Regions from separate parts of the Pelotomaculum sp. PtaB.Bin117 genome, predicted to be linked through region 2. Evidence: riboswitches for the same ligand, from Rfam matches in the RefSeq annotation. Region 2 holds a riboswitch; the other holds the start of a gene.

Region 1 (14,940 bases), on a different contig from region 2:
GCTTTTATCTTACATATTTTGGGGTATTTTTCTGCTAAAACTAGGCTTTATTCGCGTTCTGTTTCCCGCTCTTTTGTCTGCTATGGGGACTGACGCAAAATACTGTCAATATTCGCCTTGATAACGTCGTATTGCTTCACCTGCTTTGACAATATTGCATCTACATTAGCTAATCAGCAAAGAAACGTTTTGTATAAAACGATTATCGAAAGTATTATTTATTTACGCGAGGGGGACAATATCAGCGTTAATATAACGTTCAAATAAAAGGAGGTGGTTGCGCATGTTATCGGAGAAGAAAGTACCCAATAGATTGGCAAATGAAAAATCGCCTTACCTGCTCCAACACGCATACAATCCTGTGGATTGGTGGCCGTGGTGTGATGAAGCCTTTGCGAAAGCAAAAGCCGAGGATAAGCCGGTTTTCCTTTCTATTGGGTATAGCTGACTAACTTGCATTTATGAACTTGTCACTGGTGCCATGTAATGGAACGGGAATGTTTCGAAGATGAAGAAGTGGCCCGGGTCCTTAACGACGGGTTTGTTGCAATCAAGGTGGACCGGGAAGAGCGGCCGGACATCGATCACATCTACATGTCGGTCTGCCAGGCCATGACCGGGCAGGGGGGCTGGCCTTTAACAGTGCTCATGACGCCTGAGAAAAAGCCGTTTTTCGCCGGCACATATTTCCCCAAAAACAGCAAACGGGGTATGCCGGGCCTGATGGACATCCTGACCCGGGTCAAGGAAAAATGGCATTATGAAAAAGACACGTTTATCCGGGCCGGCGCTCAGGTGGCCGGAGCCATTCAACCCCAGCCGGACAGGCCTGCCGAAGGCGAACCGGGTGAAAACGATCTTAAAGACATGCTAAAAAAAGCTTTTGTTCAATACAAAAACCAGTTCGATGAACAATACGGGGGGTTCGGCGCCGCGCCCAAGTTTCCCACCCCGCACACGTTATCTTTCCTCCTGCGCTACTGGAAAAGAAACGGGGAAATAGAAGCCTTGGCCATGGTTGAGAAAACGCTGGAATCTATGTACCGGGGAGGCATCTATGATCATATCGGGTACGGCTTCTCCCGCTACTCCACCGACGGGAAATGGCTGGTACCGCACTTTGAGAAGATGCTTTACGATAACGCCCTGCTGGCCCTGGCCTATACCGAGGCGCACCAGGCTACCGGCCGTGACCTCTACGCCCGTGTCGCCAAAGAAATATTTACCTATGTCCTGAGGGATATGCGTTCGCCGGAAGGCGGGTTTTACTCGGCGGAGGACGCTGATTCCGAAGGCATTGAAGGCAAATTTTACATCTGGTCTCCCGGTGAAATCAAGGAAATTCTCGGCGAAAAAGATGGTGAAATATTCTGCCGGCTCTATGACATCACCGCCAGCGGCAATTTCGAGGGGCGCAGCATCCCGAACCTGATAGATCAGACTCCGGAAAATATAGCCGTAGCATTTAACATACGTCCCGGTGAATTCACTGATTTAACGGACAGGCTGCGGCGCAAAATCTTTGAAGCGCGCGAAAAGCGGGTGCATCCCTATAAAGACGATAAGATACTGACTGCCTGGAACGGATTGATGATCGCCGCCCTGGCCAAGGCGGCTGCCGTTTTCAACGAGCCTGTTTACAGTCAAGCCGCCGCCCGGGCGGCGGACTTTATCTTCAGAAAGCTTAGACGGGAAGACGGCAGGCTGCTGGCCCGCTACCGCGACGGCGAACCGGCCATCCCCGCCTTTCTGGACGATCACGCCTTTCTTGCCTGGGGACTGCTGGAGCTGTACGAGGCCACCTTTGCAGCTGATTACCTGCGCAAATCGCTTGAATTGACGAAACAAATGATCGCTTTATTTCAGGACAGGCAAAACGGCGGTTTTTATTTCAACGGCGCGGACGCCGAGGAACTTATCGCCCGTCCCAAAGAAATATACGACGGGGCCTTGCCGTCCGGCAATTCCGTCGCGCTGGTCAACCTGCTGCGCCTGGCCTTGCTGACAGGCGACGATGAACTGGCTGAGACAGCCGAAAAGCAAATAAATGCTTTCGCGAACATAGTTAAAGACCACCCCCGGGGCTATGCTCATTATCTCCTCGGAGTATACTTCTCCCTCGGTCCCTCCCGGGAGATAGTGATCGCCGGAAGAGCGGAGGATCCCGGGGTGATAAAAATGCTGCAGGCAGTGCGGCGTCAATTCCTACCTGACACAGTAATAATTTTTCACCCGGCGGGAGATGCTGTTCAAGGAATAGAAGAACTGGCGCCTTTCATCAGGGAACAACAGCCCATCGACGGCATGGCCACCGCTTATGTATGCCAAAACCATGCCTGCCTGTCACCTGTTACGGATGTTGACGAACTGTCCGGTTTATAAGGAAAGGGGACACACCTCCATTTAGGGTCTATCTTTGGGGTCGAAGGAATGTCCCCAATTTATGAAAGGGAACACACCTCTATTTAAGGCTTATTTTCGGGGTCAGAGGAATGTCCTCAATTTATGAAAGGGGATAAGACCGGGGTGTCTAAATGGCGAGCCAAGTCTATTGAACAGCTAATGGCCGAGAAGGAAACCAGCCGTCACCGCCTGCCGCGCACCCTGGGCGCTTTGGATCTGGCCACCCTGGGCATAGGCGCGATCATCGGCACGGGTATTTTTGTGCTGACCGGGGTTGTTTCCGCCAACTACGCCGGGCCGGGCATTGTCCTGTCTTTTGTGCTGGCGGGCATCGCGAGCGGGCTTGCCGCGCTGATATACGCGGAGATGGCTTCAATGATTCCGGTGGCCGGCAGCGCTTATACTTTCACCTATGTGTCGCTCGGCGAGATACTGGCCTGGCTGGTGGGATGGAATCTTATCCTGGAATACATCGTTTCCGCGGGCGCCGTGTCAATCGGGTGGAGTTCATATTTGGTCGATTTGCTGTCCGCCGCCGGAGTGACCCTGCCGGCTTCCATCACCAGCTCCCCTTTCAATGGGGGAGTGCTCAACCTGCCGGCGGCGCTTATTGTGCTCTTGCTCACGGGACTGATTATCACAGGCGCTCAGCACAGCGCGACAGCGAACAAATTCGTGGTAACGGCCAAACTCGCCGCGATCCTGCTGTTTATCGGGCTGGGCTTCAGACACATCGACCCGGCCAACTGGCAGCCTTTTTTGCCGTTCGGCGCCGCCGGCATCGTGCACGGAGCCGCTATTGTGTTCTTCGCCTATATCGGCTTTGACGCGGTATCCACGGCGGCGGAAGAAGTCAAAAATCCGCGGCGGGACTTGACTATCGGCATTGTGGCGTCCCTAATCACAGCCACCGTCCTTTATATCCTTGTCTCTCTGGTCCTTACCGGCATGGTTCACTACTCCACTTTGAACACCGCTTCCCCCGTGTCGGCCGCTTTACTGCGGGTGGGACTGCCGTGGGCCGCCGCCGCTATCTCCGTTGGGGCGTTAGCGGGACTAACCAGCGTATTGCTTGTCGTTCTATACGGACAAAGCCGTATTTTTTTCGCTATGGCGAGGGACGGGCTGCTTCCGCCAATTTTCGACTGGATTCATCCCCGCCTGCGCACTCCCCTGTGGGACAGTCTGCTTATCGGCCTGGTTGTAGCCGCCATCGGCGCCTTCCTGCCGATTTCCCTGGTGGCGGAGCTGGCCAATATAGGCACTCTGAGCGCCTTCATCGCCGTTTCGGCGGGGCTTCTGGTTCTGCGGGCCAAACGGCCCGACCTCCCCAGGCCTTTCCGGGTTCCATGGGTGCCGCTGCTGCCCGTGCTCAGTATGGCCATGTCCGCCTATCTGGCGCTCAATCTCCCCACCCTCACCATGGTCCGTTTCGTTATATGGATCGTCGCCGGATTATTAGTTTACTTCGCTTACGGATACAAGCACAGCAATTTATCCGGAAAAAGCAATCCCTCATTTTCTTTAAAACTCAACATGATGAAACCAGTTTCCAAAAAACTCCCCCCAGACCCGACAAAACGCGACTGATAACTTCTCTTATACCCTGGTATTGCCTTCGTCGGTTTCAGAAACAGATTTCGGCGTTCTGATAAATTTTATTCCCGTCCAGACCAGCACAACTGCGAAAATCATGCGCAAAGCAAGTTCCGGCAGGCTATGGGCAAGAGAGCCACCAAAAAACGAGCCGAGCAGGATGCCCGGGATTAAACCCGGCAAGGTCTCTCTGCTGATATTCCCAAAACGCCAGTGGGTGTGTGCGCCGGCCAAACCGATAGGAATCATGGCCAGGAGAGAACTGCCTTGCGCGGTATACTGGGTAAAGCCGGTGAACAGCACCATCGCAGGCACCATTGTCGAGCCCCCGCCGACCCCCAGCATTCCGGAGAGGAAGCCGGTAACGCCCCCGGTTAACAAAAGAATGACCACTTTTGTCCATTCTGCTGGGGCTACCGTCATATGAGACGGATAAGATTTTAGCAGCAAAAGTATAGTTGCCACGAACAATAATCCGCCGAAAGACCTCTTCAGTTTCCATTCCGGAAGAGCATTGGCAAAGTTCGCTCCCGCCCTGGCAGTGAAAATGGCGGTAGAAGCCAAAATTATGGCGGCCGGCAGGTCAACGGAGCCTCTTGACATATAAGTGAGAGCTCCTGACACTCCGGTGAAGACTAGGGCAACAAGACTTGTCCCCTGGGCCTTGTGCTGTTCCATCTTTAGAATACCGACCATTAAAGGGATCATGATCACACCGCCGCCAATGCCGATAAGACCGCCAAAAACCCCCGTCGCCAAACCAATTAAAAAATTCAATAGAGATTCCCTCCGGATAACTGAGATCTTTTTTTTGCGTGCTGGAACATATTTACTTGGCCCATTTTTTGACTTTATCTCATAACCTGAAAAAAATCAAGAAAAACGCTAATATTTCCGCATATGAAAGCTATAACCACCGGGGAGTAAGACCGGTGGTTATAAAACGCAGTCTGGTCATCAGTTTGTATTTTTACATTTTAGATGCAGCCGCCACAGAAGCCCACACCGAAGACCAGCAGGATCAGAATTAAAAAGATAATAAACGCCTGGTTGCCAAAACCTAGACCTACAGCTTGCTCCGCTTTGACCTCGGACATAGAGGGTACCTCCTTAATATTGAAAAGTTTTTGTTTATTTCTACACTATATGAAAAGGACGATAAATGTGTTAATCCGCAGACTCCTGGATCTGCGGATTTTACGCGGCCGGAATGCAGAGATTCTTCGCGCCGGCAACATACAGTTTATTTTATGAATGTTTACTAAAATATTAAGTAAAACTGCCAACTTATTTTAAAACTAGGAAGGAGATTTTAATTATTATCAGAATCTATAATCAAAATCTTGAATTAGGTGTGCGGTGAATGAAAATAACATATTTTTTAGCATTATTAATAGCATTTACTGGGTTATACATACTATGGTCAATTTTTTTCAAAAAACCCAAAATTATGGATGATAATAGCAACAATAAAAAAGATAGGAATAAAGAATATAGACTAATTCAATCCCTTATTAGGAATATGGAGGAAGAAAATCCGCAACTTGTCAAAGATTTGATAGTACATTTAAACGCGGTGTCGAGATTAAATATTATCAAAAAATCTAATCCTGATGATATTAATTTGGTGCTTAAATATTGGTTGTATAATGACTGGTAGAGATTATGGAGAGAAATTTCAGCCCAATATATTCTCCAGCCAGCCGGGCGTGCTTAATATCAGCATTTGTTCAGTGATTTCAAGCTCAATTTTCTCAAGAGTTTCAATCAGCTTGAATACATCAACCGGTTTGCAGAAAAACGCATCTACCCCGCTATTCACCGCAGCAATAACAGCATCCATATCACCGCAGCCGGTGTTAATAATTATTTTCGCCTCCGGATTGAGATAGCGGATCTGCTTTAATATTTCAATCCCGTTCAAAACAGGCATTTTCATACCGATAATGACAGCATCATATTGATTACGCGCGTACGCCTCCAAGGCTGCCCCGGGAACGGTGAACTTGTCGCACCAGTGCCCGGCCGGCTCCAACACGGCGGCCAGGTTGTCTATACAATCCCCATCATCATCAAGCAATAGAATATTCATAATTCCTCCTGATTTTTGATAGCTCTTGACAATTTTATATTATCAATTTAATATGTCGGTTTTATGTTGATACTTTGAACATTTTATGAATATATAAAAAAATGGAGGACAACCCTCCATGCAGCCATCTATTAGTGAAACGCCTTCTATATCGTCAACTATAAAATAAGCACGACCCCTTTATTTTCCACGTAACCTTCGTAATAAATAATTAAGGATAAAAAACGGAGGGTAAAGATGATTGTTAAAAGCAGATTTATAATTGTCCTGGGTACAGTTTTATGCATGTTTCTTTCCTTAACCGGGTCCGCTCATGCCAATCTTTTAGATATTCAGGGACACTGGGCGGAACAGCAGATTAGCGATTGGCTCGATAGAGGTTTCGTTGCGGGGTACCCGGACGGAACATTTCAACCCGATAAGAGTATCACCAGGGCCGAATTTATTACAATGGTTAATCAATCATTCGGATTCAACGAAAAAGCTCAAGTTGCTTTCAGTGATGTTTCGCCCACCGCCTGGTTTTACGGGGAAATCGCCAGAGCGAAGGCGGCCGGATACATTGCAGGCTATGAAGACAATACAATAAGATTGGACAAGGCGATTAACAGGCAAGAGGCGGCGGCTATTGTTTTCCGTTTACTGGATATGGAAACCGTTGACGGCAGTAAAGCACTTTCTAAATTTGAAGACGCAGGCAATATTTCAGGCTGGGCAAAACCAATTGTTGCCGCTGTATCTGAGAAAAACCTGATGGAAGGCTACAGCGACCATACTTTCAGAGCACTGGACCGCACCACCAGGGCGGAAGCGCTGGTTATCCTGGATAGGGCTTTTTGGCTGAAATACCCAATAATTATTACCGGTGAAAAATAATATTCACATCAACCCTCTGTTGCCTTATTCCTTAAACCTTTTTTCAATTATCCGACCCATAAGTGCTCCTATAAAACCGCCAAGCATCCCGCCAAACATGGGACTGCCCAAAAGGGACCAGTATAAGCCGAAACTCCCGCCAAACTGAAAACCGATAAAAAATCCATTCCCCTTCCCACCTGCCCGATAGTATGCCTGCCACATGCCCAAATTAAGTATCGACGGGTAAAATAGAATCCATTTCCAATCCACCACTTTAAAAGACTCAGCAAAATCACCATTAAATGTGTAGTAAATAGACAAGTTTAAATTGCTGTTGATGTTTACTATTATTTCTAGAATTATCAGGACTATCCCGACTAAATAATCGCCGTTATAAAACTGTCCAAATCCCGGGAAAATGAACGACCATAAAGCGGCAACCCAAGGTTTTTTACCTTGCGAATCCTGATTCAATTACATCCACCAAGTTTCATGTTTTTATATCGTTCACTACAATAGTATTTACTATTAAGCTCAGTAAAATTAATCTGACCGCCGATACCTAATAAATTATCCCACGAGGAGTCCGCTATAAAAACAACCCCTGGGTACTCCAGGGGTTTCCTTTGCAATAAAAATCGGCTTTAAAAAATAACCACCGATTTAACGGGAACCGGTGGTTGTTATTTATATAATTTTCAGCCTAAATGCCGCAGCCACATACGCCCACTCCGAAGATGAGCAGAATGAAGATCAGGAAAATAATAAACCCGAAGTTGCCAAAACCAGTTCCGCAACCTGTGCCGCAACCTTCAGCAGCAGTACCGTATCCCATTTATATCACCCCTTTTTTCTTATAATATGCGGGATACGACAAAAATGTTAACCAGTGGATATTCACCCAAATTAATCTATTCACATAAGCTATAATGACAGTGGCAATAACTGTCACATTGACCTCCTTAGCAAAACCTGGCCGAATAAATGGCCAGGTTTTTGTTTTCCCGGCTGGAAAAAGCCACGGGCCGGTTAGTAAATTAAGTTTTTGAAATGTACAGCAATAGATTTTGGGTAATAATAATTGAAAGTGACTGATATCAAAAATTTGGAGACACTTACATAATGGCAAAACCGCGGGTAGCAATCATTGGTGCTGGTGCTGCCGGTCTGTCCTGTGCTCATGAATTGGAGAGACTGGGGTGTCAACCGGTAATTTATGAAATATCCCGTTCTGTCGGACACCCCTTTCCCCATACAGGAGCGATACTGGAAATTTTGTTTCGGTCTATTACTACCCAGGATCTTTTAGCATTTGCCCGGCAGACCTATGATATTTCTCTTATGCCTCTTAATAGAGTAAAAAAAATCATCCATATTTCCGCCAACAGCCGTTCCATAGTTCAAGGTGATTTGGGCTATCTTGTTATCCGGGGACAATTAGAAAACTCTATTGATAATCAGATTTCCGATTCATTGAAAAATACGCATATTTTATTTGACCATGCCCCGGACTGGCAAAAACTTACCAAGGTGTATGATTATGTGGTCGTGGCAACAGCACGTAAAGATATCCCCGCTTCCTTGGGATTATGGCAAGACACGGTGTCCACTTCCATTATGGGTGCCATTGTATTGGGCAGTTTTGACGAAAATACCCTTTCTATATGGCTGAACAATGATTATACTAACAAGGGCTATGCCTACCTGGCTCCATACAATTCAAAGCGTGCCAGCTTGGTTTTATGTGTGGCTAATATAGATACCGAACAACTTCCGGCCTACTGGAAAAAGTTTTTTACCATAGAAAAGTTCAATTTTACGGTTGTTGAAGAGTTTCAGACCACTCTAACAGCAGGCTTAGTCTACCCTCACAAGGTAAAAAATTTATATTTTGCCGGTGTATCCGGGGGCTTTATAGATCCTTTACTCGGCATGGGTGCTTTTCCCTCAATTGCCAGCGGAGTGATAGCCGCGCGCTCTACCATTTATCATTTGGATTACGAAAAGGAAATTTCTTTTTTGATAAATTTAATTAAAAAAGTTAACAATATACGTAATGCATTTATAAAACTGAATAATACGGATATCAACCGTCTAATAGCCATCTTGGGACTGCCTGGAGTGCAGCAACTCATTTACCGGACTAAAATAAACGTTATTGATCATATCCATTCATTAATAAATTTATGGTAAAGTCTTCGTCAGTTAAAAATCCTAGTTTGCCGGCTATACACGTATCCGGGTATACCATGGAAGTTTACTAATCAAATACCTGGAAAACTTATTTCATTGCTTCTTCAATTGCTACGGCAACCGAGACTGATGCTCCAACCATCGGATTATTACCCATACCAATCAGCCCCATCATCTCTACATGCGCCGGTACTGAGGATGAGCCCGCAAATTGTGCATCGGAATGCATTCTTCCCATGGTATCTGTCATTCCATATGAAGCAGGACCCGCTCCCATGTTATCAGGGTGAAGGGTTCTACCGGTGCCCCCTCCTGAGGCTACTGAAAAATATTTCTTTCCTTGTTCGATGCACTCTTTTTTATAAGTTCCGGCGACCGGATGTTGAAAACGTGTGGGGTTCGTTGAGTTGCCCGTAATTGACACGTCAACTGATTCATGATGCATGATGGCTACGCCTTCACGCACATCATCACAACCATAGCATTTAACCAAAGCTTTTTCACCTTTGGAAAACGGTTTTTCTTCAATAATTTTCAACTCACTGGTAAAATAGTCAAACTCTGTTTTAACATATGTGAAGCCGTTAATTCTAGAAATTATATAGGCAGCGTCTTTACCGAGACCGTTTAGTATAACCCTTAACGGTTGTTTTCTAACTCGGTTGGCGGATTTCGCGATGCCTATCGCTCCTTCTGCAGCAGCGAAGGATTCATGGCCGGCAAGAAACGCAAAACATTTCGTATCTTCCCTTAGCAGCATGGCAGCCAGGTTGCCGTGTCCGGTGCCAACCTGCCGCTGGTCTGCAACCGAGCCGGGGATACAAAAAGCCTGCAGTCCTTCTCCTAATGCTTCGGCAGCTTCGCTGGCTGTTTTTAGTCCCTTTTTTATCGCAATTGCGGCGCCGAGAGTATAAGCCCATACGGCATTTTCAAAACAGATTGTTTGAATAGCTTTTACAATGGTCTGCACGTCAATACCTTTATTCGCGCAAATCTGCCAAGCTTCGTCAAGGCTGCTCATTCCGTATTTTTCTAATACCGGGGTAATCTGATTTATTCTTCTCTCATAACTCTCAAATAGTTGCATCTCTTATTCCTCCTATCTCAAAATTATTCATGCCTGGGATCGATATATTTTACCGCCTCATCATATCTGCCGTACTGACCGGTGGCTTTTTGCACAGCTTCATTAGCATCAACGCCTTTTGCAACCATTTCCATCATCTTCCCAAGGTGCACGAACTTATATCCAATAACCTCATTGTTTTCATCCAACCCCATCCTGGTTACATAGCCCTCTGCCATTTCCAGATAACGTGTTCCCTTTATTTTGGTTCCATACATGGTGGCCACCTGGGCTCTCAACCCTTTTCCCAGATCCTCGAGACCGGCGCCTATGGGCAGCCCGCCTTCTGAAAATGCCGTTTGTGTCCTGCCATAGACTATCTGCAAAAATAGTTCTCTCATAGCTACGTTGATTGCATCGCATACCAGATCTGTATTCAGTGCTTCCAAAATAGTTTTTCCCGGTAGTATTTCTGAAGCCATAGCAGCTGAATGAGTCATGCCTGAACACCCGATAGTCTCAATTAAGGCTTCTTCAATAAGACCTGCCTTTACATTCAGGGTGATTTTACAAGCACCCTGCTGTGGCGCGCACCCACCAACCCCATGAGTAAGACCGGAAACATCTTTCACATCATAAACCTTGACCCAATTTCCTTCCTCAGGAATCGCCGCCGGTCCATGTTTTGGGCCTTTTGCCACGGTACACATGTTTTCCACTTCATGAGAATAAATCATTAAATTCTTTCCTCCTTTGAACATTTTTAATTTGGAATATCCAAAGTTGATTTTTAATTTAATCTATAATAAAAAAACTCCTACATTAATAAGTAGGAGTCATCAGCCTTATAGGCATTAGGCGAACTCCATCGCCTGCTGTCAAAAATATATAACCTGTATAATCTGATTTGTCACCTAATAAATTATCACATAAAGATTACTATTAGCAATAAAATTTTATTGATAAACAATTTTTATTCTTTTATAATCAATACACCTTTGTGTTTGGCCACGTAATTTGAAACACTACCCAAACCATATTGACCTAATAATTTTTTTCAGATAAAATGTTATAAGTTATATAACCCAGGTGATGGAGTTCACCCAACGTCTTTTGAGGCTAATAACTCCTACCAATATTTTTTATATTGGTAGGAGTTTTTTATTTTGCCGAGTGGGAGGTCAGAAATTAATGGAGCAAAGTTATGGGAAATTAAGAACTAAGGTCCTAGAAAACCTGGGATTACTCGAAAACATAGCCAAACAAAGAGAAATCGTCCACCTCGTAGAATACCTAGAAGAAATAAAGCAAAAGCTTTTACATGGCCGCTTTAATTTGGTTGTCCTCGGTGAATTCAAAAGGGGAAAAACAACTTTCCTTAATGCCCTTCTAGGGGAGGACCTTTTGCCAACTGCCGTCGTACCACTAACTTCCATTGTTACCTTGATCCAATATGGTGAGAAGATTAGTGTAAAAGTAACTTTCTCGGACGGGGGTGCCGCAGAAGCTACGCTGGATGATTTGCCCTTATACGTTACTGAAGAGGGCAACCCCTGCAATGAAAAGAATGTCAAGCTAGTTCATCTTGAGTACCCGTCGCCTTATTTAAATGACGGCGTCGTTTTAATAGACACACCGGGGGTCGGCTCAGTTTACCGGAACAATACGGATGAGACTTATAACTACCTGCCCAAGGTGGACGCTGCCATTTTTCTTTTATCGTCCGACCAGCCGATCAGCCAATCCGAGCTGGATTTTTTAAAAGACATCGAGCAGTATTCAGCAAAGACGTTCTTTATTCTAAATAAAATTGATTATTTAAATGAGCAGGATAAAAAAAAGGCACTTGAATTTGCCAAGAAAGTGCTAGCTGAAAAAGTCGGCTTCGAAGAAATAAATATTTACCCGGTTTCCGCCAAGTTAGCTTTGGACGGAAAAATTTCCTGCGACGATGAAAAGTTGAAAGCAAGCAACCTGCCGGCGTTTACCAACATTCTGGAAAATTTCCTGCTAAAAGAAAAGGGGCGTGCGGCTATAAACGCTACCTGCAATAAAGGCAACAACGCAGCCGGTGAATTGCAGCTCGGGTTGGAACTAGAGATGAAGGCACTTGGTATTCCTTTGGAAGAATTGAAGGCTAAGATAACCCTGTTTGACGAAATGGTCATGAATTTGCGGCAGGAGCAAGAGGATAACGGTTATATCTTTCAAGGTGAGAAAAGTAAGGTCTACCAGGAGCTTGAGCATGAAATAACCGTGTTCCAGGAAAGTCAAAACATGATCATTGCAAAAGACATAGAACAGGAATACCAGGCTAAAAAAGAACTCTCGGGACGTAAACTGATGCATTACCTGGAAGATTACATTGAGAAAAAGGTCCTGACGGCCTTCGACGAATGGCAACCCAAGGTTGAGGAAAAAGTGAGGGAGGCCTTCGACCGCGTAATTGCTCGGTTCACCAATAAAACAAATAAGGTAATCGGCGAACTTTTGAAGCAATCAGCGGAAATCTTTGATCTTAAAGTCGAAGGTTTTACCGAAGCAGAAGCGCTGACCGAGGAAACCAAACTTTATTATATCTTAGGCGAGCAAGCGAATATGTTTATCCCCAATGCGGCTAACTTATATGCGCTTTTTCTGCCAAAATTCATTACTGGTCCGATGATCATGCGGGTGATGAGAAAAAAGGTGGAACAGGATTTGGACCGTAACTGCGGCCGGCTCAGAACCGATTATAATGATAGGATTTCTAAAAGTGTCAAGGTTTTTAAAAACCTCCTCGAGGAAAAATTCAATTCAGCTATAGAAGGAACGCGACTTGTTTTAACCCGTGTCATTGAAAAAAGGGAGCACAGTGAAAAAGAAGCTGCCGAAGCTTATGAGAAACTGGCAGAACAGATGAAGACGCTGGAATCAGCCAGGGAAAGCTTGCGGGAAATCGCCGGGGTTAGGGTTAATCTCCAGACTTCCAAAATACCTGGCGTTTTGATGACTTTATAAAACGCCTCAAGACAGGAGAAAAATTGTTTGCTAAGTATTTAAATTTAATCCTTTTCCATGCCTATTCTACGGCCTTAGAGACAAAACCAACCTTTCCCAGCTTTATGGAATATTGGCAGAATAATTAAAAGCTGAATTTACTTTTTGAGTTGGGCTATATTCTCCGCAGTCGCGGCTATGTCGCGCATAAGCTGTTGGCGGGTCATGGCTCACCCCGGGGGCTTGGCATAGCCCGAAATGCTGCCGACATCGGGATAATCAAGCACGGTATCCATGCCGGATGGAAGGACGCCGAGGAAGTCTGCGAAACGATAGAGAAGTGCCGCCATCTGTTCACGGGTGATTTGGTCATCCGGACCGAACCTTCCGTTCCCGCTGCCTCCTATGATACCGTTTTTCGCCGCCCAAGCTATGTATTTGCCGTAATAAGCGCCGTAATCGCAGTCGGTGAAGACCCGCTCATCCGAGGGCTTGATTTCGCCGTAGCTGCGCTCATAAAGCCGCCCGATGACCGTTGCGAGCATGGCGCGGGTCATGCCCCTATCGGGGGAGAAGGTATTTCCTCCGGCGCCGGCGAAGATCTCCCGCTCGGTCACAAAGCCGATATACCCCGCCGCCCAATGTCCGGACACATCTGTGAAGCCCTTGCCGTTCTACATAACCGAAACGGTTACGCCTTCAGGAGCAATATATTTTCCGTTTGCCGCCAAGCCGATGAACACTTTGTTTCCATTGGCATTAAGGTAATACGGCACACCCGCCGATTCATCATAGCTTCCAGCCCTTCGGACCACCAGCGCGTAGGGCGAGAACTCCGTCGCCTCGAACACAAGGTACCAAACGCCATTCCTTTGTTCCAGGCGGGACGCAAGTGTCGTCACTTTGCCGCTATCCGATTTGTGCACGACATCGAGTAGCTCTTTCTTATCGAGCAGGTTTTCCGGCACCGGCAGGGAGATGGTTACAGCGTAGCCGGGCGCGGGCTGCGTTTTTTCGTTTGTGCCTTTGATGTACAGGGAGATGTCAAAGGGGTAGAACTCGTCGCCGGCACCAAGCTGAAAGCTTGCCTTGTCCTCGCCCGTATCCGTAACCTTAACCTCCACCGAATTAGAAAAGGCATTGTCCATATTGGCGCTGACGCTGATCTTGCCCATACTGCCGCTGAACAAACCGCTGCTCGTTTCGGTAACGGTGATGGTCTTTTCGGACGGCTTGACAGAGCTTCCGCCATTGTCCCCGTCTCCGTCATTGTCCCCGTCTCCACCGCCTCCGTACGTCCATTTAGCGTAGACGGTCATCGTGGCGTTTACTGGTGTCGCGGAGGTAAACTCCGTACCCGCGCCGTTTTCACCCGTGAACCAGCCGCCGAAGGAGTAGCTGCTTCTCGTCGGGTCAGAGGGAAAATTGCCGCTTCCGATGCTCTCGCCTGCGTTGACTGTTTTTGTGGCATAGGTCCCGCCATTTGAGCTGAAGGTGACGGTATAGGTTGTAACCGGAGCCGCATTCACCGTTATATTGAAATCCTGCGTATAATCCGAGCTTGCGGTCAGGCCGTTTGTTACCGTTGCCCGCACAACAGCAACGCCCGCCGCCGTTGTGGACAGTATGTCCCCCGAAATTGACGCCCCCGTGTCTCCCGCGTTATAGACGCTCCATGTGACGGTTTGATTCGTCGCGTTAGCCGGTGAGACAGTGCCGATAAGCGTGAGCGGCGTACCCGCTGTCGCCGCAG
Region 2 (14,940 bases):
GCCTCAAAGCTCGTACCGGTTCGATTCCGGTCTCGGGCACCAATAAAATCAAGGTTATTTTAAAGATCTGGCCATTAAATAAAATGGCTGGATCTTTGCATTCGGTGCCCAAATGAGCAAAACACAAAACAAACGAACCGACAAAACGTCTTTTAAATATTCCCCCTACACCCTTATCCTCCCAATCACTCCGCCCGCCATTACTAACAAAAAAACGCCAACGTGTGAGCATCAGTGCCAATCAAAACCCGGATTAGCGCCGGGCTGAATTATTTATTCAATATTTTTTGTTTCTGCTCTTTAAATTTTTCCTCAGTGAGAATACCCTGCTCTTTCAACTTTGCCAGACGCTCAAGTTGGTCAATAACATCATTTGTTAATGAAGTAGATGTATTCTCCGGCATACTAGCATGAGGTGCTCGGGATGTTTGTACCTGGACGGGTTGGGGTAGAGTTTGGTCATGGGGATCACCAAGTTTTCATGAAAATTTTGTCGTATTATGTTTTATGTAGTAATATGTAATTGAGAGAGCTTAAAAAGCATATTCAAAAGTTGAGGTGACAGAAATGTTATTATCAGAAGATAACGTCCTGGATCAATTAGTAGAAATTGCCCCGATCATCCAGGGAATGCTCCCAATGGACTTCATGATCGGAATATCGGACAAGGAGAAATATATTTATTATATCCCAAGTTCCGAAATAGACTTGGGTGACTTGGCCGGAAAACCAGTTCCCGAGGGAGGCGGTATGTATAAAGCCATTACAACGGGAGAAGTTACTGAGGTGGTGTTAGATAAAGAGGTCTATGGCGTATCTTTCAAATCAAGGAGCATACCTCTGAAAGATAAAAAAGGTGATGTAATAGGCGCTATATTCATCGGTCTCGGTTTGAAGGGCAAGGATGAGGCGAACCAAATAGCCCAATTAGTAGTATCTTCAACTCAACAGACCTCAGCTACAATAGAAGAACTTGCTTCGTCCGCCCAGCAACTGGCTAATAGTCAAGACATCCTAAAGATACAGGTTGAAGAAATAATTGCTCAGGTCAAGAAGACTGACACGATTTTAGGGTTTATTAATGAAGTTGCTAACACTTCTAATCTACTAGGTCTTAATGCTGCCATAGAGGCAGCAAGGGCCGGAGAATATGGCAAAGGTTTCTCTGTCGTGGCCGATGAAATTCGTAAGATGTCGGTAAAAAGCGCTCAGAGCGTCAAAGAAATCAAAGATATCCTTGCTACAATAAATAATAATGCAATGACAATGGCTGAAAAAGTTATTGATACAGCCGCTCTAAGCGAAGAACAGGCTGCAGCCACTCAGGAGATTTCCGCAGCCATGCAAGAACTAACCATCTCAGCGGAAAAAATTCAAAAAATTGTAGAATAAACCAATGACCGGAAGCTGCCTCTAGAGGGTCAGCCTACTACCATAAAGGAGAATGTTGCTAGATGACAAAAGTGTATCCTGTAATCCTTACCCCCACCAATTCGGGATATGTTGTAACTTGACATTAATACACAAGGTAAAGACCTGGCAGAAGCAATTTATATGGCTCATGATGCTATTGGCCTTTGGGGAGTATGCGAACAGGATGACGGACGCATATTCCCAGAACCGTCCGCCTATGAACCTCCGCATGAAGCTAATGAGTTTGTTTCGTGGGCGGACATCGACTTTGCGAAATACCGCAAAGCAAACGATTTAACCACTATGGAATCAACGTATCAATTACTAAATATCTAAAAGTCCTTGGTGATGAAGCAGGAGTAAATTTTTCTCAGGTCCTCCAAGAAGGATTAAACCCGCCTCGGAATAGAAAAGCAGCCTTAACCGGGTTGCTTCTATCAAATCAATTTTTATATTTTTTTAGAGGGTATGTTATATATGTTATAATAATATATGGTGATGGAGCTCGCCATATGCGGATCGTTGATGGCTCCTACCGGTAATGGGAGGTTTTTATTTTTTGAACAAAGTAATATTATCCCCGCTACGGGGGGCGATGGAGTTCGCCTGAGCATTAAAAAGCTGATGACTCCTACCTTCGGGTGGGGGTTTTTGTTTTTATAGCTCTTATCAAACTTTAATTGCGAATACGAGAGGGGGTGGTGTAACTTTACAGTTTGTTGCAGTCAAAAATTATTTAAGGAGCTGATAATTGATTTCTTATCCTATATGTTATAAATCTTTAAAAATGAAAGGTGAACGAAAATATGGAACATATCTATATGCTGGCTTTCTTTTGGCTTGGATTGGCTGTTTTTTCGGCTATCATCGCCTATCACCTCCGCATTTCAATTGCACTGGTAGAAATATGCGTTGGAGTAATTACAGCTGCTGTAGCTGCTTCCCTCGGTAAGACAGAAGCTTTAGGTTCTAATCAGGAATGGTTGACTTTTCTGGCTTCATCCGGAGCTGTTTTGCTGACTTTCCTGGCTGGTGCTGAACTTGAAAAAGACGTACTTCAAAAAAAGTTGAAAGAAGTAACGGTTATTGGGCTAATCGGCTTTTTCGCACCGTTTCTGGGTTGCACCGCGATAGCTTATTATGCTCTTAGTTGGACATTGCAGGCTAGTTTGTTAGGCGGTGTGGCACTTTCCACGACCTCAATGGCGGTTGTCTACGCAGTTATGCTGGAAACCGGCTTCAACGAAACCGAATTCGGCAAAGGAATTCTAGGAGCTTGCTTTATAAATGATCTTGGAACAGTCATTGCCCTTGGCCTTATATTTTCCCCGTTTACCTATAGGACTGTTGTTTTTGTTATTGTAACTGCTGTGGTCTTGTTCCTGTTGCCTTTTCTCACCCGGTGGTTGACCCGTGTTTATGCATACAGGACTGCCGCTATAAGGGCGAAGTGGGTCATACTCGTCCTTTTTGGATTAGGTGCTTTGGCTGTTTGGTCGGGAAGTGAGGCGGTGCTTCCCGCATACCTCATTGGTATGATTCTGGCCGAATTCTCCAATAAAGACACCTTCTGGCTGCGAAGATTAAGGACTTTAACCGTGGGATTTCTCACCCCTTTTTATTTCATTCGCGCGGGTACACTTGTTTCTTTATCCGCTTTGATTACGGCACCATTGGCCTTCCTGGTTTTGCTGGCAAGCAAAGTGATGTCGAAGATTTTCGGCTTATATCCATTTATTGGGTTGTTTCGGCGTGAACGCAATGAGCGATGGTACTACACTCTGATGATGTCCACCGGATTAACATTTGGAACAATCTCAGCGTTATTCGGCTACTCCCATGGAATTGTAACGCAGGCTCAATACTCTTTTTTGGTGGCATCAGTTATTGCCAGCGCAGTTGTTCCAACGGTTATCGCCGGATTTGCTTTTCTACCCCGGCATCTCCTGCCCGAGCCGGAAGAACAGATAAAACCCACATATAAAGAAGAAGACTTGAGCGAAGAGGGTTAAATTTATTTTCCGTATACTATAAAGTGGTTGGAATTTTTGGTTTCCAACCACTTTAATACTCTGTTTTATAGCAAAAATGAAGCAAAAGCCCCGCTCACCATTGAGCAGGGTTTACATTGAGGACTAAGCCGGTTTTGCGAAAGTCCCTTGATTAGTATGCTACTTTTTCAGCGCATCTATGCAACCGCCTAACTAATTGTTACGGTTCTGGTTGCCCCATCCCAGGCCACTGTTTTGCCCAATGCTTCTGTCAGAGCTCGGACAGATGCCCAAGTACGGCCATCGATCTCTTTTCCTTCCAGGATCTGCCCGGCAACTTTAATAGTTATCCCGACGACATAAATATTAGGCGTTCTCTCCCGACTTAACATCCTTTATTACTATATATTAACCACTTACGTTATGGCCTACAACCTTCCGAACCTCACCTCTCGGTGACGCCCTGCCTGACAGCTTGTGCTTCCGGTTGGCCCGGCGCACTTGGGGTCTTTAACCCCATAAGTATGCCAAACTGTCAGGCACACAAAGAAAGAGCCCGAAGGCTCTTTTCCTTAATCACTATACCCACGTCCTCTAGCATTTTCGATACAGTCTTCCTTATTATTAAATCCTCGAGTAGATGAAGCAACAGTTCTTCCGTCTAACATTTTACGTGCCCATTGCCATAATCCCTGGCTATCTCTATAAAACTCCCACTTATCTTCCCACTTATCCAATTACTCACCCCCTTTCCACCGTCAAATTTCGGTAAAAACGGGTTTTTATTGACAGAACATACCGTCATAAAACAACACACCAACTGCTTTTGGCACAATAATAATGCCCTTCCAGGGTATATATTACAAATCAATTATAATTTAAACTGTCAATTCTCCCTTGTCAAGCTCAAGAATCTTTATATGGATTTATTAAACCTGCTTTTTGGCGGCTTTTTGCGTTTTTCTTTGTTTTGCTACCGCCCCCCTTTCTAATTGCTCCACCGCAGATGCATTACAGCTTCTCTTTGTTTGCTGTCCGGAGGCGGCGATTTCCTGTATTTTAATACACCTTGCGTTGGATGCAAAAAAAAACTCATACAACCACATAGCCAATATTGCCCATATATGGTAATATTGGCTATGTGGGAATTAAAGCTATGAAAAAAGTGGGGTGATATCATATGGAGCAGGTTCTGAAGGTTATAGCAAGTATATTAAATAATGTTCATGATTCTATAGTTTACATTTCTAAATACCTGGGATTTAAGCCAACAGACCAAGAACTTCATTTCTGGGTAATTGGGATCATCGGCATAATAATTTTTTTTGTTGCAGACGTTACTTTTAAACGCCTAGCGAAATGGTCAATATCCGTCATTTCCCTTATTTTTACATCAACTGTTCTAATGGTATTTGTTTTTGGGTTAGAAATTGAGCAGAAAATAACTGGTAGAGGCAATATGGAATTTTCCGATATTACTTCAGGTCTATGGGGTTTTGGAGCGATATTCGGCATTTATTTGATTACCAGGGTCATTGTCTATCTTGCTAAAAAAATGTATTACAGAAAGAAGGCATAAAATAATTTTATAATATCATCATGGTTGCCGCCGCACGGCTAGGATAATTTATGATCCCCCACGCGGACTATGGTTACTACTTCATTATCATCATCTACGTCAAAATATGCCCGCGCTCCCCTTGATAACCGAATTGAAAACCTGCTGCCGCCTAAATTTTCATATTCTGCATCACCAATCTGTTCAGCTGCTTCCCGCGGGTGCAACCCATCATTATTTATCGCATTTTGAAACTGGTCAAATTTATCCTGTTCCGATTTTGTCATTTCTACAAATACGGCTTTCTCTTTGTTTAATGTCCAGACAGCTTGAATTGGAGTTTTACTTACCGTATTTAGTTCTATTACTTGCCATTTTGATTGTATTAAATAATTTGTGCTCTGATAGTTTGAATCCCTAAGATTACTCCCTTGTTTTGCTTGAAGTGCCTTCTCTCCCATTTCATCCGCTTCCTTTTCCAGCGCCGGTTCATCGTTGACAGGCAATCCTAACGCCTGCGTTGTCGGCTGAACACGCCCCTGCTTCTGCTGTACTGCGTGCCATGCTTCGTGCGGCAAATGCTTCTCCTGTCCGGAAGCAACGTAAATATCCGTCCCCTGCGTGTACGCGAGGGCGCCTACCTGCGATGGTTTATCCGAATTACGGTGCACACGAATATCCGAGAGATCGAAACCGGAAAGTGTTTCGATACCTGTTTTAAGATTATCGGGCATCCCCGTATTATTAGCCTGGCGCTGTCTTTTCGCCATTTGAACCGCCTCTTGCTGTTCTTCCTCCGGCAAGTCATCATCATTGGATTCAACCCGCTGGATAGGTTGAAGGATATGCTTTTGCCGGATTTTTTGCTCCAAAAATTGCATAACAGCATGATTACCAATCGCACGCTGGAGCTGGATAATTTTTGCCGGTGTCAATGAACCGTGGTTTGCAATAACGTCATGTGAAGTTTTATTTCCATCTTTTTTCTTTGAAATATCATGCTTATTATTTGCATCCGTCTTTGGCGATTGAGTAAACATACTCTTTCCCCCTCAATGTAAAGCCGCCATAAACAACTAAAGTTCGTATCTTTCCCCATTAACGGCTGTTAATATATTTCATATATTAACACATATGTATGGTAAAATACAATTCATCTCTTGCGAATGCCCCTATTAACTCTTTTGCCACTAGTCCACTGCGAGGTTACGTACGGATAAGCAATTGCAAACCAAATGCTGTTAGTGATTAATAATTATTTTAGTTAATAGTTAATATATATTTACCAACGACGCCCGATTGCTGTATAATGTTTTTATTGTTTAACCAAATTTACATATGCCGGAGGTGTTATAGTAAATTGGAACAAGTGGCCGACGACTTACTGGCACTTATGGCCTGTGTGCGTGACAAATTCATCAGGCCGGCAGAATTAATTACACGCTCCCGGATAAGCCACGTTCAATTTTTTGCGATATCTGTGCTGCGGCGGAGCGGATCTCTTTCGATGTCGGAATTGGCCGGTAAGATGCAGATATCAAAACAACAGCTTACTCCTCTCGTCTACAAGCTCATTGACAACGGTTTGTTAATCAGAAAAACAGATGAAAAAGACCGGCGGATCGTCCGCATAGAAGCAACAGAAACCGGCAGAAACATGTTCGATGAAATACTAGCGGAAATAAAAAAAGATCTTATTGAAAAACTTGAAACACTTCCTGAAATGGAACTGAATGAACTAGAGCAAACGCTGAAGAGGACCTATGAGATTCTGAAAAGCATTTACTAAATTATTGTCAGGCCGGTGTATTAAAAACGCAATCCTTTAAGGTGGTCTATGGAATGAAATAGATTTGGAAGGACTATTTCAAGGATCGGGCCTGGCGCAGTTTGCAAGGATGAAGTTTTTTGACAATATGCCGGTAAAAGCCAATTAATCAACTGGCCAATTAAATTCAAGCGGAGATTGAATAAACCATGCTTAGACTATCCCGATTTCTTAAGCCATATATGTGGAATTTGTTTTGGGTGATAGCGTTCCTTTTCGTCCAGTCCCTGGCGGAACTATCTCTGCCTACGCTGATGTCGGATGTCGTCAATAACGGCATGATGAAGGGCAATACAGATTATATCTGGAAATTCGGGAGCTACATGCTCCTCGTAGCGCTTGCCAGCAGCCTCTGCTCCATTATGAGCAGCTATTTGTCTTCAATTATCGGGGTGGGCTTCGGCAGAGACATCCGCGACAAGGTTTTTTCACGCGTGGAGAGCTATTCCCTGCAAGAATTCGATAAAGTTGGCACTGCTTCCCTGATCACCAGAACAACCAACGACGTTATTCAGGCACACACCCTGGTGGTAATGGGTTTGCGATTTATGGTCTATGCCCCGATCATGTGCGTCGGGGGTATCATCATGGCGTTTTCCAAGGATAAGCAGCTTACTTTAATCCTGGCCGTAGTTCTCCCCGTCATGTTGCTCTTGATTGCATGCATCGCCAGTGTAATCGTTCCCTTGTTCAAATCAATGCAGGTCAAGCTGGATAAAGTTAATCTGGTACTCCGTGAAAATTTGACCGGCATCAGGGTCATTCGCGCCTTCAACAGACTCAAGAGCGAAAGTGAACGGTTCGAGAAAGCGAACCGCGACCTGACCGAAACCTCGATCAAGGTAAATAAAATAATGGCGGCGATACAGCCGCTCATGATCATCATGATGAATTTTACCTCGATAGCAATTATCTGGTTTGGTGGCCACCGCATCAGTCAAAATGAAATGCAAATCGGAGACATGATGGCGTTTCTTCAGTACGCGATGCAGGTCATGTTTTCCATCATCATGGTGACAATTATGTTTGTCATGGTTCCGAGAGCCCAAGCGTCGGCCTTGCGGATAAATGAAGTACTGGATATGGAACCGCGAATATTTGACCCTTTACACAGTGAAAAATCCGACGGCCAGGGCGGCCGAGTGGAATTCCAGGATGTTACTTTCAGCTATCCCGGCGCTGAAATGCCCGCCGTCAGAAATATATCCTTCACCGCTTATCCCGGCGAGGTGACAGCCATAATTGGCGGTACCGGCTCGGGTAAATCCACTCTGATTAATCTGATACCGCGATTCTATGATGTTGGCAGCGGCCGTGTCCTGGTTGACGGAGTGGATGTCCGGCAAATGCCCCAGAAAGATCTCCGGGCGAAAATCGGGTTCGTGCCCCAGACGCCAATCCTCTTTAGCGGCACCGTTTCTGAAAACATCCGTTACGGCAAGGCTGACGCCACCGACGAGGAGGTTGCCCGCGCGGCGGAGATCGCCCAGGCAAGCGAGTTCATTTCTAAGATGCAAGACGGCTATAATTCACTTATCTCTCAGGGTGGAACCAATCTATCCGGCGGGCAGAAACAAAGGCTTTCCATCGCCCGCGCTTTAGTCAGGAAGCCCGGGATATATATCTTGGACGATAGCTTTTCAGCCCTCGACTTCAAGACTGACGCCCAACTACGGGCGGCGCTTAAAAAAGAAACCACTGTTTCCACCGTTATTCTTGTTGCCCAGAGGGCTGGAACAGTCATGGACGCCGACAGGATCATCGTATTGGATGAAGGGCGGATTGAAGGCATCGGCAAACATAAGGAACTAATGAGTACATGTACAGTATACCGTGAGATTGTATCCTCCCAATTGTCAAGAGAGGAGATTGCGTAACATCATGAACGGAAAAGATTCACCAAGAACCGGTCCGGCGCGTCCAGGCCATATGGGCCGCGGCCCGATGATGGGGGCCCCGGTGGAAAAAGCAAAAGATTTCCGAGGAACGTTAAAAAGATTAATAAATTATCTGCGGCCGGAAAAGTACCGTTTCATTGCGGTGCTTATTCTGGCTATTGTAAGTACACTTTTCGCAATTGTGGGACCCAAAATCATGGGGAAGGCTACGACCAAACTTGCTGACGGGATGCTCGCCAAGTACGAATATTATACCCAGCTTTATACAGCTATTCAAAGCAATATGCCGGTTGAGGTGATCAGCAAACTTAAAAAGCAGCCCATACCGACCTTTGACTTCGAATATATAGGAAAAATTCTGCTATTGCTGCTCGCGCTATATTTAATCAGCGCCCTGTGCAGCTACGTGATGGCCTTTATCATGTCGAGCGTGTCACAAAAAACTGTTTATCAAATGCGCAACGACGTGAAAAACAAGCTTGACCATCTTCCGCTCAAATATTTCGACCGGCGCACCCATGGCGAGATCCTGAGCCGGGTGACGAATGACCTGGACAACATTGCGACGACACTTCAGCAAAGTTTGACCCAGTTGATCACTTCTTTGGTGACTGTTATCGGTATTTTGATCATGATGCTGACAATCAGCCCCGTGGTGACTCTTATAGCACTGTTTACCCTTCCGGCCAGTATGTTCATAACAGCTATAATCACCAAGAAATCTCAGAAGTTTTTCGCGGACCAGCAGAAATGCCTTGGTGAACTCAACGGTCATATTGAGGAAATGTACGCTGGACATAAGATCGTTAAAGCATTCGGAAATGAAGAAGACTCAATAATGAAGTTCAAAGAGATTAACGCAAGACTGTACGGCGTCGGATGGAAGGCGCAGTTCATGTCCGGCGTTATCTTCCCGGCCTTGAACTTTGTAAATAATGTTGGTTATGTTGCCATATGCGTTGCTGGCGGCTTATTGGTCGCGCACAAGAAAATTGAGATCGGTGATATCCAGGCGTTCATCCAGTATACCAGGCAATTTACCCAGCCGATCATCCAGGTGGCCAATATAGCCAACATATTGCAGTCTACAGTTGCTTCAGCGGAACGAGTATTTGAGATTATGGATGAGGTTGAACAAATCCCTGATCAGGAGGACGCGAAAGTCATTAGGCTCCCGCAAGGCAATATCATATTTGAACATGTAAGGTTCGGCTATAAGGAAGATGCTCCGCTTATGGAAGATCTCAGCATAAATATTAAGCACGGCAATACTATCGCCATCGTCGGGCCGACCGGAGCGGGTAAGACAACTCTGGTGAATCTGATTATGCGCTTTTATGAGGTCCAAGGCGGGCGGATCACCATCGACGGCGTGGATATCAGGGACATGAAACGCGGAGATTTGCGTACGATGTTCGGGATGGTGCTGCAGGATACATGGCTATTCAATGGCACCATCAGGGACAATATTGCTTATGGACGTAAAGGTGCCACCGGGGAAGAGGTCATCCGCGCGGCAAAGGTCGCCAATGCCCATCACTTCATCAAAACTCTCCCCGATGGTTATGATACTGTGCTAAACGAAGAAGCTTCAAATATTTCGCAAGGCCAGAAGCAACTTTTGACCATAGCCCGGGCTATTCTCGCCGACCCGGCGATCCTCATTCTCGACGAAGCCACCAGCAACATCGACACGAGAACCGAAGTGCTTATCCAAAAAGCGATGGCAAGATTAATGAAGGGAAGAACCAGCTTTGTAATCGCTCACAGACTTTCAACAATCCGTGACGCAGACCTTATCCTCGTAATGAACAAAGGAGCCATCGTAGAACAGGGTAATCACAACGATCTCCTTGCCAAGAAAGGCTTCTACGCCGACCTTTATAACAGCCAGTTCGCGGGCGGCAACCTTAGTGATCAAGTTATATCTTAGCTACTGCTGAGAGCAGTTTAAACTGATACCCTATTTCTACCCATTTTTTTGCTCCGGAACATCAGTGCATCTGCTCTCTTCACCATACTATCCACCGTATCACCGGGAACGGCCATCGTGGCCCCTGCGGATACAGTAACCGATACTACATGCCGCCCATTTGAATAGCGTGATTGTTCAACAAGAGCGCGCAGACTCCCGGCAATAGACTGAAGCATATAAATATCACCGGCCGGTATCACCACAATAAATTCCTCTCCACCCCAACGGCAAACCAGACCCTTTCCATTAACTCCTCTTTTTAAGGTCATTGACACCATTTTCAAAACTTCATCGCCCACATCGTGCCCATGTTCGTCATTAACCTTTTTAAAATGATCTATATCTAGAAATATCACCCCGAAAAATGAACAGCCACAATCGGACATTTCTTTAATTTTACCCTGTAAATGAATTTCCGCATAACGCCGGTTGGCCAGCCCGGTTAATTGGTCCAACAAAGAGAGCTCACGCAGTTGCTCTATCTGTTGGACTAGATCTATTTTGGGGGAATTGTCATTAAAAATCTCGATAGCGCCAGTGATCTTCCCGTTCAAGTCCCGGAGGGGGGATATACGGATAAAAACAGGAACCCGATAACCTCCTTTGTGCCGAAGAAATACCTCAGCCTCACGCATTACTCCATCTTCGATGGTTTTTGCCAAGGGGCACATTCCCTTGCAAAGTAAGGTACCCTTGCTGTCAACATGTGTGAGCAAATTTTGCCAGCAATATGAACCAACAACCTCCGCACTTTTAAAACCGGTAATCTTCTCCGCTCCTTTGTTCCAAAAGGTAATTTTTCTCTTCCTGTCTACAATATATAAACCGTCATAGAGATTCTCCAGAATATCCTGGCAATTCTGAACATCCATTATATCACCGTCTTCAAATAAATGTTAATTATTACTAATACATGTGATATAATATGATGTAAGGATGTGGGTAGTTACACAAGGTATTTCCTTCTTAAGTTATTTTTTCCGAAAAAAGATTGATCAACTTTAAACTGTCGGGGTTCAACCCCTCTAGTTCCGGCAGTACGAAGACCCCGTCTTTTCTGACGAGAACGTCGTCAAAATATATTTCCCCTCCTCCGTATTCCGGTGTCTGGATATAAACCAGGTCCCAGTGGATGGCCGACTTGTTCCCGTTGAAACACCGCTCGTAGGCGCTACCCGGGGTAAAATGGATGGAACCGGCGATTTTTTCGTCAAACAGGGTGTCTTTCATGGGTTTCGTTATGTAGGGGTTGACTCCCAGAGCGAATTCGCCTATGTAGCGAGCTCCCTCGTCGGTGTCGAACACCTTGTTGATCCGCTCCGTGTTGTTTGCCGAAACGTTTACTATCTTCCCGTCCTCGAACTCAAGCCGGATATTCTCATAGGTGAATCCTTGATACTGGGCCGGTGTATTGTAGGTGATAACACCGTTCACAGAGTCTTTGACCGGAGCGGTGTAGACTTCCCCGTCGGGTATGTTTCGCCTGCCGGCGCACTTTACGGCCGGCAATGATTTAATGGAAAATGTCAGTTCGGTCCCCTTTCCCATAATCCGCACTTGGTCGCTGTTTTCCATCAGTTCTATTAGGGGGTCCATGGCCGCGTCCATTTTAGAATAGTCCAGGTTGCAGACCTGGAAGTAAAAATTCTCAAAGGCCTCCGTGCTCATATCGGCCAACTGGGCCATGGAGGGCGAAGGGTAGCGCAGGACCACCCACTTGGTCCTCGGCACCCGGATATTCCCATGCACTTCATGCCAGAAGTGTTTGTTGTACAAGTACATTTTTTCCGGTGGGACGTCGGACATCTCCGCAAAGTTGGACCCGGAACGGATGCCGATATAAGCATCCATCTCACTCATCCGGTCGGCCTCGTACCGCGCCCTGCTTTTCATTTGTTCTTCGGTCGCCCCCAACAGCAGGGACCTTTCCACCGAGGAATCTTTTATAGTAACAAAAGGCACTCCGCCGGCACGGTACACTTCCCGCACCAACTCCTGCACCAGCGGCATTTCAAGCCCTACCGCCTCGATGAGGATTTTTTCATCAACCTGCAAATCACAGGAATAATTAACAAGGTTTTGTGCCAGGATTCTTATACGTTTATCAACCATGTCCACATCCCCAATCATTAAATCATTTTTTTAGTTTGTTCAAACAGGAACATCCGTATTAAAACAGAAAAACCTCCCTTATATTAGCGGGTAGGCTTTTCACTTAACCGGCAATATATTTGTGCTAAAACCCGGCCAGGATAAAATACTCTTTTGGGCATGGGTTAAAAGATGGCAATACCGTAATTATAATTGTTCGCAGAATTTAGGGGGAGCACTTAGCGCAAATGGACATAAAAAGAGAGGTGCTCAAGTACCTGTCGCCGCGGTCCGACAGGATGGCCACGATGACACCGGACTCCATACGTTCAGCCACCTTAAGGGCGCATGCCACGGACGCGCCGCTGGACATACCTGCGAAAATGCCTTCTCGCGTGGCCAGCATTCTGGCTATCTCAAAAGCCTCTTCATCCTTAATGGTGATCTTCTCGTCCAGCAGCTCAGGATGATAAATCTGCGGTACGATGGCTTCCTCCATGTTTTTCAGCCCCTGGATGGTGTGTCCCTTAACCGGTTCGGCACCGATGATCCGTACGCCCGGCTTTTTCTCCTTCAAATAGCGGCCAGTTCCCATCAGCGTCCCCGTGGTACCCATACCCGCCACAAACACATCCACTTTCCCGTCGGTCTGCGTGTAGATTTCCGGGCCCGTAGTCTCATAATGGGCAAGAGCATTATTCTCGTTGACGAATTGGTTAGGCATGTAGTACATATCCGGCTCAGCGCTGACGATTTGGTGGGCTAGCCGTATAGCTCCGTCCGTTCCTTCTTCCGCCGGGGTCAGGACAACTTCCGCTCCGAATGCCTCCAGGGTCTTGCTTCTTTCCACACTGACGCAACCCGGCATTACGAGCTTGACCCGGTATCCCTTGGCCGCGCTAATCATCGCCACAGCAATACCCGTGTTCCCCGAAGTAGGCTCAAGAATAATTTTGCCTTTTGTCAGCTCACCGGATTCTTCTGCTTTTTTTATCATGTAATAGGCTGGACGGTCCTTGACAGATCCGCCCGGATTGTTTCCTTCCAGCTTCCCGTAAATCTTCACCTTAGGGTTTACGCTGATATTTTTTAATTCGACCAGCGGTGTATTTCCTATTGCAGATAAGATGTCCATACAATGTCGCCTCCAAGGTTTTGTCTAAATCCAAACACCGCCTTTCTATTCGCCGTTTAGAACCCGATTTCCTGCCGCCCGCGGATAGACTGTTAGCTCAATATTAAAAAGAGTTTTAGAAATTCAACAAATCACTGCGGATAATTTCAGTAAAGCGTCCAGCAGCCGCCGCGAGGTATCGAGCACACCTTTTGCTTTGATCAAGCTGTTCTCCTGTAAAAACACATTGGCTGCCTCGTGAAACTTTTTGTGCAATTCCCGAATGGCCGCATATTCTTTAATATGCTTGTACCGCTCGTATTCTTTTTCATACCACCGGCCGAAAGCGCACTCCAGGTGGCTTGGCGCTGTTGATTCTTTCCCGTATTTTTCCATCAGACTCTTGATAAAATTTGTGTGGTCCGTGAGCCTGGCGGCGAGGATGCTCAAGATGTGATCTTCTTTGGGTTTTTTTAAATATGGAAGAATAACTTGATTCATCCGGCTGGTTATGCCCGCGAATACGTCGGCAAAATTGGCTGCCGACGCCAAATCACTGGATACCCCGACTAACCCTTCCGTGGTCACGGCCTGCTGCTGGGAGGTCCTGGCAATATTCTCCACCGCGTCTGCGGATTGTTCTACCTGTTTCACATTTGCGCTCATTATTTCGGCGACTGTTGCGGTATCACTGATGTACTGTTCAAAAATACGCTTCACGTTTGACACTGCGTTTCCGGTGTCCATGGCTTTTTCATCCATCTGCACCGATATGTTTTTAACTTCCTTCACTGCTATTTTTGTTTGATCGGCCAGTTTCCGCACTTCTTCTGCCACTACGGAAAAGCCCCTGCCGTATTCACCGGCGCGCGCCGCTTCGATTGCCGCGTTCAACGACAAGAGATTTGTTTTATCAGCTATTTCTGATACGCTCTCACTGATGTTGTCAATGCTTTTTATTTGCTCCACAAGCTCTGTCGCGTTGCCGACCATGTTGTTCAGCACTGAGCCGGCATTTTTCGCCAAATCATTCAAGGCTCTCAGCCTGTTGTAATTATCCAACTCGCCGGCT

What was found. A riboswitch is a leader RNA that binds a small molecule or an ion and turns the genes downstream of it on or off. The one in region 2 is predicted to bind fluoride.
Region 1: it holds a riboswitch for fluoride, as region 2 does, so the genes downstream of both, A4E54_RS08165 (iron-sulfur cluster assembly scaffold protein) here and A4E54_RS12875 (cation:proton antiporter) in region 2, are expected to answer to the same signal.

The regions. Positions count from the first base shown of each region.
Region 1 is NZ_MVQM01000118.1:14,386-29,325, forward strand. Features, by position in the region: gene A4E54_RS15900 (DUF255 domain-containing protein) at 284-448, shown strand; gene A4E54_RS08115 (thioredoxin domain-containing protein) at 487-2,382, shown strand; gene A4E54_RS08120 (amino acid permease) at 2,527-3,993, shown strand; gene A4E54_RS08125 (sulfite exporter TauE/SafE family protein) at 4,003-4,776, opposite strand; gene A4E54_RS08130 (hypothetical protein) at 5,363-5,659, shown strand; gene A4E54_RS08135 (response regulator) at 5,678-6,091, opposite strand; gene A4E54_RS08140 (S-layer homology domain-containing protein) at 6,329-6,967, shown strand; gene A4E54_RS08145 (hypothetical protein) at 6,992-7,423, opposite strand; gene A4E54_RS08150 (hypothetical protein) at 7,653-7,784, opposite strand; gene A4E54_RS08155 (NAD(P)-binding protein) at 8,072-9,142, shown strand; gene A4E54_RS08160 (GGGtGRT protein) at 9,231-10,229, opposite strand; gene A4E54_RS08165 (iron-sulfur cluster assembly scaffold protein) at 10,253-10,945, opposite strand; fluoride riboswitch at 11,032-11,090, opposite strand; fluoride riboswitch at 11,288-11,347, shown strand; gene A4E54_RS08170 (dynamin family protein) at 11,400-13,208, shown strand; gene A4E54_RS08175 (S-layer homology domain-containing protein) at 13,418-13,840, opposite strand; gene A4E54_RS08180 (InlB B-repeat-containing protein) at 13,862-14,940, opposite strand, start outside.
Region 2 is NZ_MVQM01000166.1:9,622-24,561, reverse strand. Features, by position in the region: tRNA gene A4E54_RS12885 (tRNA-Leu) at 1-42, shown strand, start outside; gene A4E54_RS12880 (methyl-accepting chemotaxis protein) at 568-1,392, shown strand; fluoride riboswitch at 1,899-1,955, shown strand; fluoride riboswitch at 1,996-2,054, shown strand; gene A4E54_RS12875 (cation:proton antiporter) at 2,220-3,425, shown strand; gene A4E54_RS15810 (stalk domain-containing protein) at 3,614-3,796, opposite strand; gene A4E54_RS12870 (YegP family protein) at 3,977-4,141, opposite strand; gene A4E54_RS12865 (hypothetical protein) at 4,585-4,983, shown strand; gene A4E54_RS12860 (eCIS core domain-containing protein) at 5,022-6,002, opposite strand; gene A4E54_RS12855 (MarR family winged helix-turn-helix transcriptional regulator) at 6,332-6,751, shown strand; gene A4E54_RS12850 (ABC transporter ATP-binding protein) at 6,940-8,667, shown strand; gene A4E54_RS12845 (ABC transporter ATP-binding protein) at 8,672-10,621, shown strand; gene A4E54_RS12840 (sensor domain-containing diguanylate cyclase) at 10,639-11,535, opposite strand; gene A4E54_RS12835 (aminopeptidase) at 11,630-12,775, opposite strand; gene A4E54_RS12830 (PLP-dependent cysteine synthase family protein) at 12,981-13,889, opposite strand; gene A4E54_RS12825 (methyl-accepting chemotaxis protein) at 14,013-14,940, opposite strand, start outside.